DNA from 3 places in the Streptomyces sp. P5F9 genome. Region 2 is predicted to be linked to each of the others. Evidence: riboswitches for the same ligand, from Rfam matches in the RefSeq annotation. Region 2 holds a riboswitch; each other region holds the start of a gene.
What was found. A riboswitch is a leader RNA that binds a small molecule or an ion and turns the genes downstream of it on or off. The one in region 2 is predicted to bind cobalamin.
Positions count from the first base shown of each region.

Region 1: linked by a shared signal. The riboswitch ahead of AC31A1_RS05310 (ribonucleoside-diphosphate reductase subunit alpha) and the one ahead of nicT (Nickel transporter NicT) in region 2 are both predicted to bind cobalamin.
Region 3: linked by a shared signal. The riboswitch ahead of AC31A1_RS38025 (cobalamin biosynthesis protein) and the one ahead of nicT (Nickel transporter NicT) in region 2 are both predicted to bind cobalamin.

Region 1 is NZ_JBXVPZ010000016.1:40,260-44,988, forward strand. Features, by position in the region: gene AC31A1_RS05300 (beta/alpha barrel domain-containing protein) at 1-889, opposite strand, end outside; gene AC31A1_RS05305 (GNAT family N-acetyltransferase) at 1,375-1,881, shown strand; cobalamin riboswitch at 1,934-2,057, shown strand; gene AC31A1_RS05310 (ribonucleoside-diphosphate reductase subunit alpha) at 2,183-4,612, shown strand; gene AC31A1_RS05315 (ribonucleotide-diphosphate reductase subunit beta) at 4,612-4,729, shown strand, end outside.
Region 2 is NZ_JBXVPZ010000287.1:7,853-12,581, reverse strand. Features, by position in the region: gene AC31A1_RS34155 (DUF5134 domain-containing protein) at 67-744, opposite strand; gene AC31A1_RS34150 (ArsR/SmtB family transcription factor) at 1,074-1,439, opposite strand; cobalamin riboswitch at 1,520-1,747, shown strand; gene nicT (Nickel transporter NicT) at 1,784-2,911, shown strand; gene AC31A1_RS34140 (hypothetical protein) at 3,456-4,073, shown strand; gene AC31A1_RS34135 (sigma-70 family RNA polymerase sigma factor) at 4,229-4,729, shown strand, end outside.
Region 3 is NZ_JBXVPZ010000357.1:513-5,241, forward strand. Features, by position in the region: gene AC31A1_RS38010 (lysozyme) at 1-515, shown strand, start outside; gene AC31A1_RS38015 (inorganic phosphate transporter) at 614-1,876, shown strand; gene AC31A1_RS38020 (hypothetical protein) at 1,910-2,131, shown strand; cobalamin riboswitch at 2,267-2,409, shown strand; gene AC31A1_RS38025 (cobalamin biosynthesis protein) at 2,508-3,449, shown strand; gene AC31A1_RS38030 (cobyric acid synthase) at 3,446-4,729, shown strand, end outside.

The DNA.
Region 1 (4,729 bases), on a different contig from region 2:
GCCGGTAGACGTTGGGGAGGGCCATGAAGGTCTCCTCCGCCAGCGAGGCGACGCGGGAGAGCTTCTTCGCGTCCAGGGTCCGGCCGCCCACGGTGATCCCGCGCTCGGCGAAGATGTGGCTGAGCACCTCCACGTTCGCCAGACCCGCCCGGTTGCCGAAGCCGCCCACACCGCCCTCGACCATGGTGAAGCCGTGGAAGACCGAGGTCAGCGAGTTGGCCAGGCCCAGACCGATGTCGTCGTGGGCGTGCAGGTAGAAGTTGGTGCCGGGGTTGTCGCGCACCAGGTTCGCCGCGAGCACGGCGGTGGCGTGCGGCAGCAGTGTGCCGATCGAGTCGTTGATCCGGATGAGTTCGATACCGAGCTGCTTGGCGCGGCCGATCTGTTCGTTGATGAACTCGTAGCGCTCGTCGTCGATCTCGGCCGAGAAGGCGTTGAGGATGCTGGCCCGGAAGGAGCCGACCCCGATCCCGACGAGTTTCTCGTGGGCGCGCTCCAGGAGCTTGTTCTCCTGCTGGTACTCGATCATGCCGAGGCTGACCTGGATCCGCGCCAGATAGTCGCGGGGTACGACCTTGAGCGCCTCGGAGAGCGGTTCCCAGGTCTTGAGCGTCAGGTTGAACACGAACTGCGTGTCCGCGGGTATGCGGTGCAGGAGGAGCTGCGAGTCGAGCACGCGCCGCAGGAAGGCCGGCTCGGTCAGCCCGGAGCCCATGTCGATGTCCCTGATTCCCGCGTTCGCCAGCCCCTCGATGAGCGCCAGCTTGCGGTCGTCGTCGGCTCCGAAAAGAGCCCTTTCTCCTCCTTCTCGAATAGTTTCGTCGGAGAGCCCTAACAGGTTGAAGTCGGAATACCTGGGCTCGTGATCCTCAGGAAACTTGAGTGCCATTTCTTGCTCTCTTCCAGTCCGAGTCGGACACCATCGGGATGGAGCAGCAGACGGCCCGCCGAAAAGGGTGCGATCACCTGTTCCCGCAATCATTCCGCACTCGTTTCCAGCCGTGCGAAAGATGCTACGTATGCCCCGCCGAACACATCAACCCCCCTTCTCGCCCGACTCGGAATGGAAACATCCGATTGAACGACAAGCGGTTACCTGGCAGTGGCATGTTTAAGCCAAAGGCACTTCCGTCGGCCATCTACCACCACGCACAGTGACGCCACCCGTGACACCTCACACAAGGGCTTCACCAGCCTTTAACAAACGACCATCCGTCGCTTCTCAAATAGTGGACACGCTGTCCGCAACCGTCAGAAAAGCCCGCCCCGAAGAATTCGACTCCGCCGCGTGGGCGCGACCGGCCGCGAGGAACCCGCAGCGGACCACCGAAAGGCACGAGCTTCGGCGGTCCGCCGTAGTACACACTCGCCTCCATGGACATCCTCATCCGGCGAGCAGAGCCCACCGAATACGAACCCCTCGGCACCCTGACCGCCCGCGCCTACCTCGACGACGGCCTCCTCGACTACGGCGAGGGTGACGAGTACCTGCCCGTGCTGAAGGACGTCGCGCGACGGGCCGCCGACGCCGAGGTGCTGGTCGCCGTCGAGGGCGACCGCCTCCTCGGCGGCGTCACCTTTGTTTCGGGGCCCGGCCCCGTCGCCGACATAGCGCGCCCCGGCGAGGCCGAGATCCGCGCGCTCGCCATCGACCGCGCCGCCCGCGGCCGGGGCGCCGGCGAAGCCCTCGTCCGCGCCTGCGTCGACCGCGCCCGGGCCACCGCAGGCTGCACAGCGCTCGTCCTGTCGACCCAACGCTCCATGCACGCGGCCCACCGCATCTACGAACGCCTCGGTTTCGTCCGCACCCCCGACCGCGACTGGAACCCCGTGCCACACCTGGACGATCTCACTCTGCTCACCTATCAACTGACGCTCTGAAACCGCCGCGACACAACATCTGGGGTTGCCACGACAGCCCGGCACAAGATGTATGCTCATGCTCGCTGTCGCCGCAGGGGAATCCGGTGCGAATCCGGAACTGTCCCGCAACGGTGTACTTACGTGCATATGCACGCATGGTCAGTCCGAGGACCTGCCGACGGCGCGCGTCCGGCCACCCGGCCAGGGCGCATGACGTCCGGGCCTCGTGGAGTGGGCCGGTGGACGCGACGCCCCGTGCGCTCGTGTACTGCCGCCTGCCCTCGGCGAGGCCCCGTGCCGAGCGAGGGAGAGCCCCACCGTGACCATCGCGCCAGCAGAGCCGGCATCAGCGACCCAGGCGAACGAGGCGACCGCAGCGACCACGACCGGACCCGGAACCGACGTTCCCGGAACGGCCGTTCAGGACGCCGACGGCCCCGGTACCGCGATCCTGCGGACCCTGACCGAGCTGACCGCCGACCTCCCCGACGCCGACCCCGGCCGGGTCGCCGCCGCCACGTTGCGCGGCCGGTCCGCGCACGCGGACGTGGCGGAACTGCGCGAGCTGGCGACGGAGGCGGCCGCAGGCCTCATCTCCGAGGACCCGGTCTACTCCCGGCTGGCCGCCCGGCTGCTGACGATCAGCATCGCCGCCGAGGCCGCCTCCCAGGGCGTCACCACGTTCACCGAGTCCGTCGCCGTGGGCCACCGCGAGGGCCTCATCGCGGACCGCACCGCCGAGTTCGCGACGCTGCACGCGGCCCGCCTGGACGCGCTGATCGACACGGAGGCCGACGACCGCTTCGGCTACTTCGGCCTGCGCACCCTCTACAGCCGTTACCTCCTCCGCCACCCGATCACCCGCAAGGTCATCGAGACCCCCCAGCACTTCATGCTCCGGGTCGGGGCCGGCCTCGCCGAGGACGACAGCACCCGCGCCTTGGACGAAGTAGCCGCGCTCTACCGCCTGATGAGCCGCCTGGACTACCTCCCGTCCTCCCCCACGCTCTTCAACTCCGGCACCCGGCACCCCCAGATGTCGTCCTGCTACCTCCTCGACTCCCCGCTGGACGAGCTGGACTCCATCTACGACCGCTACCACCAGGTCGCCCGCCTCTCGAAGCACGCCGGCGGCATCGGACTGTCGTACTCCCGCATCCGCAGCCGCGGTTCGCTGATCCGGGGGACGAACGGGCACTCCAACGGCATCGTCCCGTTCCTGAAGACGCTGGACGCCTCGGTCGCCGCGGTGAACCAGGGCGGCCGGCGCAAGGGCGCGGCCGCGGTGTACCTGGAGACCTGGCACTCCGACATCGAGGAGTTCCTGGAGCTGCGGGACAACACGGGTGAGGACGCCCGCCGTACGCACAACCTGAACCTGGCGCACTGGATCCCGGACGAGTTCATGCGCCGGGTGAACGAGAACGGCGACTGGTCGCTGTTCTCCCCCGCCGACGTGCCCGAGCTGGTCGACCTGTGGGGCGACGAGTTCGACGCCGCGTACCGCAAGGCCGAGGCGCGGGGTCTCGCCAAGAAGACCATCCCGGCCCGTGACCTCTACGGCCGGATGATGCGCACCCTCGCGCAGACCGGCAACGGCTGGATGACCTTCAAGGACGCGGCCAACCGCACCGCCAACCAGACGGCCGAGCCGGGCCACACGGTCCACTCCTCCAATCTCTGCACGGAGATCCTGGAGGTCACGGACGACGGCGAGACGGCGGTCTGCAACCTGGGTTCGGTGAACCTGGGCGCATTCGTGGACCAAGCGAACGGTGACATCGCCTGGGAGCGCCTGGACGAGACCGTCCGCACCGCCGTCACCTTCCTCGACCGCGTCGTGGACATCAACTTCTACCCGACCGAGCAGGCGGGCCGTTCCAACGCCCGCTGGCGCCCCGTCGGCCTGGGCGCGATGGGCCTCCAGGACGTCTTCTTCAAACTCCGCGTCCCCTTCGACTCCCCCCAGGCGCAGGCCCTTTCGACCCGGATCGCCGAGCGCATCATGCTCGCCGCGTACGAGGCCTCCGCCGACCTCGCCGAGCGCAACGGCCCGCTCCCGGCCTGGGAGAAGACCCGTACGGCCCGTGGTGTCCTGCACCCCGACCACTACGACGTGGAGCTGACCTGGCCGGAGCGCTGGGCGGCCCTGCGGGAACGTATCGCCCAAGTCGGCATGCGCAACAGCCTGTTGCTGGCGATCGCCCCCACCGCCACCATCGCCTCGATCGCCGGCGTGTACGAGTGCATCGAGCCGCAGGTCTCCAACCTGTTCAAGCGCGAGACGCTCTCCGGCGAGTTCCTCCAGGTCAACTCCTACCTGGTCGACGAGTTGAAGCGGCTCGGCGTGTGGGACGCCCGCACCCGCGAGGCACTGCGCGAGGCCAACGGCTCGGTACAGGGCTTCAGTTGGATCCCTGCCGACGTGCGCGCCCTCTACCGCACGGCGTGGGAGATCCCGCAGCGCGGCCTGATCGACATGGCCGCCGCCCGCACCCCGTTCCTGGACCAGTCCCAGTCCCTGAACCTGTTCCTGGAGACGCCGACGATCGGCAAGCTCTCCTCGATGTACGCGTACGCCTGGAAGCAGGGCCTGAAGACGACGTACTACCTGCGCTCCCGCCCGGCGACGAGGATCGCCCGCGCGGCACAGGCCCAACCCACCGTCCCTGTACAGCAGTTGACGCCCGACGAAGACGCGGTCGCCTGCTCCCTTGAGAACCCCGAGTCCTGCGAGGCCTGCCAGTAATGACGACCGAAGCCAAAAATCTCCTCGACCCGGGCTTCGAGCTGACCCTCCGCCCCATGCGCTACCCGGACTTCTACGAGCGCTACCGGGACGCGATCAAGAACACCTGGACCGTCG
Region 2 (4,729 bases):
AACAACGGAAGTGCGGGACGAAGACGAGGGGCCGTACCGCTCTCCACATGCGATCGCCGTGTGACGTCACACGAGCAGGACGAACATCACGGCCATCCCCAACGCCATCGCGGCATGGCACGCCGGGGACAGGGCCCCGTCCGGGCTCACTGCCTCCAACGCGGCCCCGCCCTCCCACTGTTCACGTTCTGCGGCTGCGCCTCTTTCCCTGGTCCGGTCGAGAGCACGGGTCAGCCAGGACAGGCCAAGGCCCCCGAGAACCACCGCGAGCAGCACCGCCGTAACTCGCGGCCCTGTCCCGGTCAGACTCATGGCGGCCAGACCGGAACCGCCCGACATGTCCATTCCCGCCATGTCATGCGCACCGGCCGCGTCGGTGTGGCCGGACATGGCGCCGGAGGACGCCATCGCCGCCACCATCCAGGCCATGGCACCCATCATCAACCCGTGCGGCAGGGCGGCGAGTACCGCGCGGCTCCAGGTACGGTCACCGGTCCGGAAGGGAGCCGCCGCCAGGAACCACAACCCGCCCCCCGAGAACAGCGCCACCTGTGGAAACGCCGATATGTCCATGCCCCACGGCCAGGCCATCGCGATCATCAGCACCCCCATCGCCGCATGCCACGCGTGATCCGCCCGCTCGGCCAAGCCCGTGGCAGGCAGAACCATTCGCCACACCGCGTACAGGACTGGCACCGCAAACATCAGGCTCAGAATCCAGCGCAGTCCGCTCGCGGCGATCACGAAACCCCCAACTCCGGGAGGCCGTAAGGCATCCCTGATCCGAATCCGATTCACGACGGGTCGCATCAGCAGGGGAGGGGCCAAGAGCGCGGTCGCCGACCTGCCGGATGGACGCAACAGGAGTCGGGGCGGCGCGGGAGTGAGTTCCCAAGGTGCCGTGTGAGTGCGGTCACTTGGGCGTCGGGCCGCGAGCGCATCACGAAGCGGACCACGGCCGACCGCATGTACGAGCTACATGTACGAGCTATGCGACGGCTTGATGAACGGGCGGGAGGTGTGGGCCAGTTGAGGGCGCCGGCCCGACTGCGGCGCGGGCTGCCGGCGACGCCTCAGATCATGGGTTCCGGCGGAAGCGAGGAGTCGAGCAGCGCCGCCATGCCGGGATCGGTCAGCCGGTAGCGGACGACGCGGCCGTCCTTGTCGGCGGTGACGGTGCCCGAGGCCCGGAGCAGGCGCAGGATCTGCGAGACGGACGTGTCGCTGATGCCGGTGGCCAGCGCCAGATCCGATACGGCGATGGGCCCGGCCCGGTGCACGGCCAGCAGCACGGACAGCCTGTTCGGCTCGCCCAGCAGGGAGAAACGGGCGGCCCACTCGTTGACGCGGGCCGCGTCGCCGATGCCCTCGATGGCCTCGCAGACGGTGTGCTCATCGATCGCACGGCGATGCGCGCGACCCTCCGGAACCAGATGCATGCACCCATCCTCACTCCTGCCCCCATGTGAGGTGCAACACCTGCGCAATTGCGCAGACTTGTGGATGACCGGGGGCGCACCTAGCCTGATCCGGCCGTGGTGTTCGGGAAGACCGGTGCACCGTGTCCGATCAGGGTCGGGTACGGGAGTCCGGAGCGGCCCTCGCCACTGTGATCGGGAAGTCTCCGCACCATCCCCGCTCCCACCTGGGACCGGGCGGCCACGGGGCGCATATCGCGTCCGGGAAGGCCGGGCGGCGAGACGTTCGACCCGTCAGCCAGGAGACCGGCCACGGCACCGTACGACGACCCCGTCCACGAGGTGCTGGAGAGGCTGCCCCGAACATGTCCCTGCCCGAAAACCCCGCCCCGCCGTCCTCCGCCACCGGGACACCGGCCGCGCGGCCACTGCGCTGGGAGCGCCGGGACTGGCTGCGCACCGGCGCGCTGCTCGCCGTCATCGCGGCCCTGCACGTCGTGGCCTTCATGATCCTGATCGCCATGGTCGCCCCGAACCACTACACCGTCGGCCATCAGGTCTTCGGCGTGGGACTCGGCATCACCGCCTACACCCTCGGCATGCGGCACGCCTTCGACGCCGACCACATCGCGGCGATCGACAACACCACCCGCAAGCTCATGGCGGACGGCAAGCGTCCGGTGTCGGTCGGTTTCTGGTTCGCGCTGGGCCACTCGTCGATCGTGGTCGTCCTGGCCGCGCTGATCGCGGCCGGTGCCAAGGTGACCGGCGCCCTGCTCAACGAGGACTCCGACGCCCATGCGACGCTCGGCCTGATCAGCACCACTGTCTCCGGCAGCTTCCTCTACCTGATCGCGGCCCTCAACCTGGTCGCCCTCACCGGGATCTACCGGGTCTTCAAGGCCATGCGCGCCGGCCAGTTCGACGAGCACGAGCTGGAGAAGCACCTCGCCAACCGGGGCTTCATGAACCGCGTCCTGGGCCGTCTGACGAGGTCCATCACCCGGCCCGGCCAGATGTACCCCGTCGGCGTCCTGTTCGGTCTGGGCTTCGACACCGCCACCGAGGTCGCCCTGATGGTCATGGCCGGCTCCGGTGCCGCCGCCGGCCTGCCCTGGTACGCGATCCTGTGCCTGCCCCTGCTGTTCGCGGCGGGCATGAGCCTGTTCGACACCCTCGACGGCTGCTTCATGAACTTCGCCTACCACTGGGCGTTCTCCAACCCGGTCCGCAAGGTCTACTACAACCTCACCATCACCGGCCTGTCCATCGCCGTCGCCTTCATCATCGGCACCATCGAACTCGTCAGCGTCCTGCACGACAACCTCGGCCTCCAGGACGGCATCACCGGCTGGATCTCCGGCATCGACCTCGACAACGTCGGCTACATCATCGTCGGCCTCTTCGTCGTCGTATGGGCCTGCGCCATCGCCTACTGGCGCCTGGCCGACGTCGAACACCGCTGGAACGCGAAGACCGCCAACGCGGACTGACGCCTCGGTCGCGGGGCCGTCGCAGGCCCCGCATCCGACTGGTAAGGAGGACACAGGGTTGACCAGGCAGTACGTGGACGGTGATGCGCATGGGCGGGCAAGGGGAGAGATCCTCGGGCCGCACGGCCGCACCGGCGGACGTGAGCGCGTCCCCAGCGGTACGAAGCTTGCGCGCGGCGGTGTTCGCCGCGTACTGGGAGTGATTCGGGTTGCCCTACCGGTGGAGACCTGCTGGCAGGGCAGTTCCGTGGCCTTCGGCCTGTGCCGTACGACGGGACTGGGGAGGGGTTTCGAAGTCGCCAACCGCCTTGGCACGGACGACGGTTGTCCCGAGCGGGGTGTCCACCACCAGGCAGAGGAGAAAGGGGTATCGCTCCGACGGCGCCGGCATCGAGGCCCTCTCCAACAGGAGTCGGACGGAATTCCCTTTGAGTTCCGGCCTGTTGTCGTGGCCTGGGTCACATGCTGTGGATTGAGTGTGGTGGGCTATGGGTTTGCTCACCCGCACATGACAGTGGGTGCCCTGGTGCCAGGATGAGGCGCCATGAGGCCAGGGTGGTGTTCTCGCGCGATGCGGGCCGCGGTGTTCGCGGCCGTCTGTGTGGTGCTCGCTTCCCTGGGTCACGTCATGATGTCCGGGGACTACGTGCCCGCGTGGGCACTGGCCACCGGACTGGTCGTCACCGGCGTCCCGGGCTGGTGCCTGGCGGATCGTGAACGTGGGCTCCCGCTCATCGTGACGGTCGTGGTCGCCGCCCAGACGGTGCTGCATTCGGCGTTCTTGCTCGCCCAGCCGGCGTCCGGTGATCCGGTCTCCCCGAACACCACCATGAACATGGCCTCGATGCAGACGGGCTCCATGCACATGGCCAACTCGTCGGCCGGTGGTACGTCGTCGACCGGCATGCTCGTCGCCCACCTGCTGGCCGCGCTGCTGTGCGGGCTCTGGCTGGCCCACGGCGAGAAAGCCGCGTTCCGTATCCTGCGCGCTCTGGCCGGGCGACTGGCGGCTCCGCTACGACTGCTGCTCGCCCTGCCCGCGCCCACCGACCGCCCGCGCATCCGCAGGAGCCACCTCTACCCGGACCGGGCCCCGCGCCTTCTCCTCCTCGTCCACGCGATCACCTCCCGGGGGCCGCCCGCTCGGACCGCTGCCGTCTGAAGGCAGCCGGCATCCCGAGGCCGCCCATGAGGTGTGCCCCGGGCCACGGCCGTACGTCCGCGCAAGCGCCGTAGGGCCGTCTCACCCCACTCACCGGACCGCCCGCGATCTCGCGTGCCCAGGTCCGGATCACGGATGACTGAGAAGGACTCCAGGTGATCACTCCTGCCCTGCCCGCTTCGTGCGGCACAGGCGAGAAGAAGTCGGCAGCTCTCGACGAGGCGATCACCGCGTGGGCGCTCGCGGCCCGGGGCGGTGACGCGGACGCGGTCGAACACTTCGTCCGCGCCCTGCAACGCGACGTCCAGCGGTACGTGGCTCATCTCTGCGGCGACCCACAGGCAGCCGACGACCTGGTGCAGGACACGTTCCTGCGCGCGCTCGGCAGCCTGCACCGCTTCGAGGGCCGCTCCTCGGCGCGTACCTGGCTGCTGTCGATCGCCCGCCGGGCCGTCATCGACAGCTACCGCTACGCTGCCGCCAGGCCCCGCCTGTCTGACGTACCGGACTGGCAACTGGCGATCGAACTGGCCCAGCCGATCGACCTGCCCGGCTTCGACGACGGCGTCGCGCTGCTCGACCTGCTGGCCGAGCTGCCGGACGAGCGCCGCGAAGCCTTCGTCCTGACCCAGATGCTGGGCCTGCCCTATGTGGAA
Region 3 (4,729 bases), on a different contig from region 2:
ACTTCAGCCAGCAGTACGACGGCGCCCGCAAGGCCGGCATCATCCGCGGCGCGTACCACTTCGCCCTGCCGGACAGGTCCTCGGGCGCGAGCCAGGCCGCGTACTTCGTGGCGCACGGCGGCGACTGGAAGGCGGACGGCTGGACGCTGCCGCCCGCGCTGGACATCGAATACAACCCGTACGACAAGAAGCACGGCTGCTACGGCCTGAGCAAGGCCAGGACGGTCAGCTGGATCAAGGCCTTCAGCGCCGAGGTGAAGCGGGAGACCGGCCGCCGCCCGGTGATCTACACGACCACCCTGTGGTGGAAGACCTGCACGGGCAACAACAGCTCCCTGGCCTCGACACACGCGCTGTGGATCGCCCGCCACGAGTCGGCTGACGCGGGCGCGCTGCCCGCCGGATGGTCGTACTGGACCTTCTGGCAGTACGACAACAGCGGGAGCCTGCCGGGTGACCAGAATCTCTTCAACGGGACGGTGAGCCAACTGAAGAAGTTCGCCCGCGGATACTAGGCAATCCGGACACCACCGATACCCCCTCAGTTCATCTTCCGTTCACCCAGGTTGCCTACGGTCAATGCGCCGATGACCTCGAACGATTGCCTGGGTAAATGGAAAACTTCTCGCTGATCCTCGCGATTGTGGTAATCACCGCACTCGCGTTCGATTTTACGAACGGTTTCCACGACACCGCCAACGCGATGGCCACCACCATCTCGACCGGTGCCCTCAAGCCCAAGGTCGCGGTGGCCATGTCGGCCACCCTCAACCTGGTGGGCGCTTTTCTCTCCGTGGAGGTCGCCAACACGATCTCCAAGGGTCTCGTCGATGAGAGCGGTATCCGTCCCGAGGTCATCTTCGCCGCACTCGTCGGCGCGATCCTCTGGAACCTGGTGACCTGGCTCGTCGGCCTGCCGTCCAGTTCCTCGCACGCCCTGATGGGCGGTCTGATCGGCGCCACCATCGCCTCGGCCGGCACCGGCGCGGTCCACGGCGACGTCCTGGTCACCAAGGTGCTGCTGCCCGCGGTCGCCGCCCCGATCGTCGCGGGCGTCGCGGCGATGCTCGCTACCAGGTTCTCGTACGCGCTGAGCCGGAACTCGGACGGCAAGGCCGCCGACAAGGGCTTCCGCGTCGGCCAGATCGCCTCCGCCGGCCTGGTCTCGCTGGCCCACGGCACGAACGACGCCCAGAAGACGATGGGCATCATCACCCTGGCCCTGGTCGCCGGCGGCTCCATCGCCCCCGACTCGGACCCGCCCACCTGGGTCATCCTCTCCGCGGGCCTCGCCATCGCGATGGGCACGTACATCGGCGGCTGGCGCATCATCCGCACCATGGGCAAGGGCCTGACCGACCTCCGGCCGCAGCAGGGCTTCGCCGCCCAGACCAGCGCGGCCGCGGTCATCCTGGCCTCCTCGCACATCGGCTTCTCCCTCTCCACCACGCACGCCGTCTCCGGTTCCGTGATGGGCGCGGGCCTCGGCCGCAAGGGCGGTGTCGTCCGCTGGTCGACCGCGACCCGGATGTTCGTCGCCTGGGGTCTGACGCTGCCGGCCGCCGCGCTGGTCGGCGCGCTCGCCGAGTCCGTGACCGACCTCGGCGACTGGGGCACCGCGCTGGTGGCCGCCTTCCTGGTCGCCTCCAGCACCGCCATCTGGCTGCTCTCCCGCCGCCAGGTCGTCGACGCCTCGAACGTCAACGAGGTCGACGAACCGGCCGGCGTGGTGACCACCGCGATCGCCGCCGTGACCCCGCCGCCCCCGTCGGTCGCCCTCTCCGAAGGCCTCACGGCGACGATCCTCTCGCCGCCCGTGAACCCGGCCCCGGTCGTGAAGTCCGACCCGGCGACACCGCCGGCCGCCACCGTCTGAGCTCGCGCCCCGGACACGAAGGAACGAATCAGCATGCACATCGACTGGGCAGCCCTCGGCTCCGTCTTCGGCGTCAGCCTCGGCGCCACCGTCGCCCTGGTGGCCGTCTTCACCCTCGGCATCGTCGGCCTCTCCCGCCGCGAACGCGCCACCGCCCAGGGCGACTCCGCACCCCTCGCCCTGACCGGCGCGTACGCCTGCTTCGCGGCCTGCGCGGCGGCGGTGGCGTACGGGATCTATCTGATCGTGGCCTGACCGGCCGCAAGTTGGACGGAACGTGGGGTGCGGGACGGATCGCCGTCCCGCACCCCACGTCCGCGTGACCCCTCCGACCCCTCGCGTGTGGGCATCAGCACACTCCGTCCCCGCAGGTCAACAGCAAGTTGACGACCCTTCCAACAGCATGGTGGACTGCCGGAGCCATATACGGCGGCAGGAGAGGAAGCCGGTGTGAATCCGGCGCGGTCCCGCCACTGTCACCGGGGTAGACACCCCCGGGAGCCAGGAACTCTCACCGCCGGTCTCGTCGAACCAGGGCGTGGACACCCTGAGTGAGGACATATCGCCATGCTCGGCTGTCGTTCGAGGTCCCGTACCCGCACAGTGTCCGACCCAGCGATCGGCTGACCCGATGCGTGCCGATCGCGTCTTCGCGTACGGCGCCGCCGCCGGCCTCCTCGGCGACCACCTGCTCGGCGATCCACGCCGCGGGCATCCGGTCGCCGCGTTCGGCCGTGCCGCCGGTGCCGTGGAACGGCTGCTGTGGCGCGACCACCGAGGCTGGGGCGCCCTGCACACCGCCGTGTGCGTGGGTGGCACCGTCGCCCTCGCCGCCGTAGCAACTTCGGCCCTACGACCGTCTCGTACGGCCTCTGCGGCCCTCACCGCCGCCGCCACCTGGGCCGTCGTCGGCGGGACCTCCCTCGCGCGCGAGGCCGGGGTTGTCGGGCGCGCGCTGGAGGCAGGGGACATCGATGCCGCTCGGGCGCGGCTGCCGCACCTCTGCGGGCGGGACCCGCAGGCCCTCGACGCCGACGGGATCGCCCGGGCCGTCGTCGAGTCCGTCGCCGAGAACACGTCCGACGCGGTGGTGGGCGCCCTGGTCTGGGGCGGCATCGCGGGCGTCCCGGGCCTGCTCGGCTTCCGGGCCGTGAACACGCTCGACGCGATGGTCGGCCACAAGTCGGCCAAGTACCGCCGCTACGGCTGGGCTTCGGCCCGCCTCGACGACGTCGCCGGCTGGCCGGGCGCCCGTCTCACCGCCGCCCTCGCGACCGTCGCGGGCGGCGACCCGCGCGGAGCGGTACGCGCCTGGCGCACCGACGCCCGCAAGCATCCGAGCCCCAACGCCGGCCCCGTGGAGGCCTCCTTCGCGGGAGCCCTCGGCGTGCGCCTCGGCGGGACGCTCTCCTACGGCGGCCGGGTCGAGCACCGGCCCGTGCTCAACGGGGACGGGCGCGCCGTCGCCGTGCCGGACATCGCGCGTGCCGTACGGCTGTCCCGGCGCGTCGGTCTGCTCGCGCTCGGGGTCAGCGTCGCCGGGCGGCTGCTCGTGAAGGGGCGGAAGTCATGAGCGGCGGCGGGCTGTTGGTGGCCGGGACCACCTCGGATGCCGGGAAGAGTGTCGTGACCGCCGGGATCTGCCGGTGGCTGGTGCGGCAGGGCGTGAAGGTCGCGCCGTTCAAGGCGCAGAACATGTCCCTGAATTCGTTCGTGACGCGCGAGGGCGCCGAGATCGGGCGGGCGCAGGCCATGCAGGCGCAGGCGTGCCGGATCGAGCCGACCGCGCTGATGAACCCCGTGCTGCTGAAGCCGGGCGGCGACCGCACCAGCCAAGTCGTCCTCATGGGCAGGCCCGTTGGCGAGATGAGTGCCCGTGGTTATCACGGTGGGCGGCAAGAGGCCCTGCTCGGGACCGTGTTGGACTGTCTCGCCGAGCTGCGGGGCACGTATGACGCGGTGATCTGTGAGGGGGCCGGTTCGCCCGCCGAGATCAATCTGCGGCGGACCGACATCGTGAACATGGGCATCGCGCGCAATGCCCGACTGCCCGTTCTCGTCGTCGGCGACATCGATCGCGGGGGCGTCTTCGCCTCCTTCTTCGGGACCGTCGCGCTGCTGAGCCCCGAGGACCAGGCGTTCGTCGCGGGGTTCCTCGTCAACAAGTTCCGCGGTGATGTGTCGCTCCTGGAACCGGGGTTGGAGATGCTGCTCGGCCTCACCGGGCGCCGGACCTACGGCGTGCTGCCGTTCCGGCATGGCCTCGGGATCGACGAGGAGGACGGGCTGCGGATCTCGCTGCGCGGCACCGTGCGCGAGTCGAACACCGCGCCTCCGGTCGGCGAGGACGTGCTGCGGGTCGCCGTCTGCGCGATCCCCCTCATGTCCAACTTCACCGACGTGGACGCGCTGGCAGCCGAACCGGGCGTGGTGGTGCGGTTCGTGGACCGGCCCGAGGAGTTGGCCGACGCGGACCTCGTCGTGATCCCCGGGACCCGGGGCACGGTGAAGGCGCTGGAGTGGCTGCGGGAGCGGGGACTTGGGGATGCCCTGGTCCGCAGGGCCGCCGAACAACGCCCGATCCTCGGCATCTGCGGCGGCTTCCAGGTCCTCGGCGAGCACATCGACGACAAGGTCGAGAGCCGGCGGGGGGCGGTCGACGGGCTCGGCGTGCTGCCGCTGCGCGTGCGGTTCGCGCGCGAGAAGACCCTCACCCGGCCGGTGGGCGAAGCCCTCGGCGAGCGGGTCGAGGGGTACGAGATCCATCACGGGGTCGCCCAACTCACCGGCGGTGAGCCCTTCTTGGACGGCTGTCGGGTCGGTCAGACCTGGGGTACCCACTGGCACGGCTCG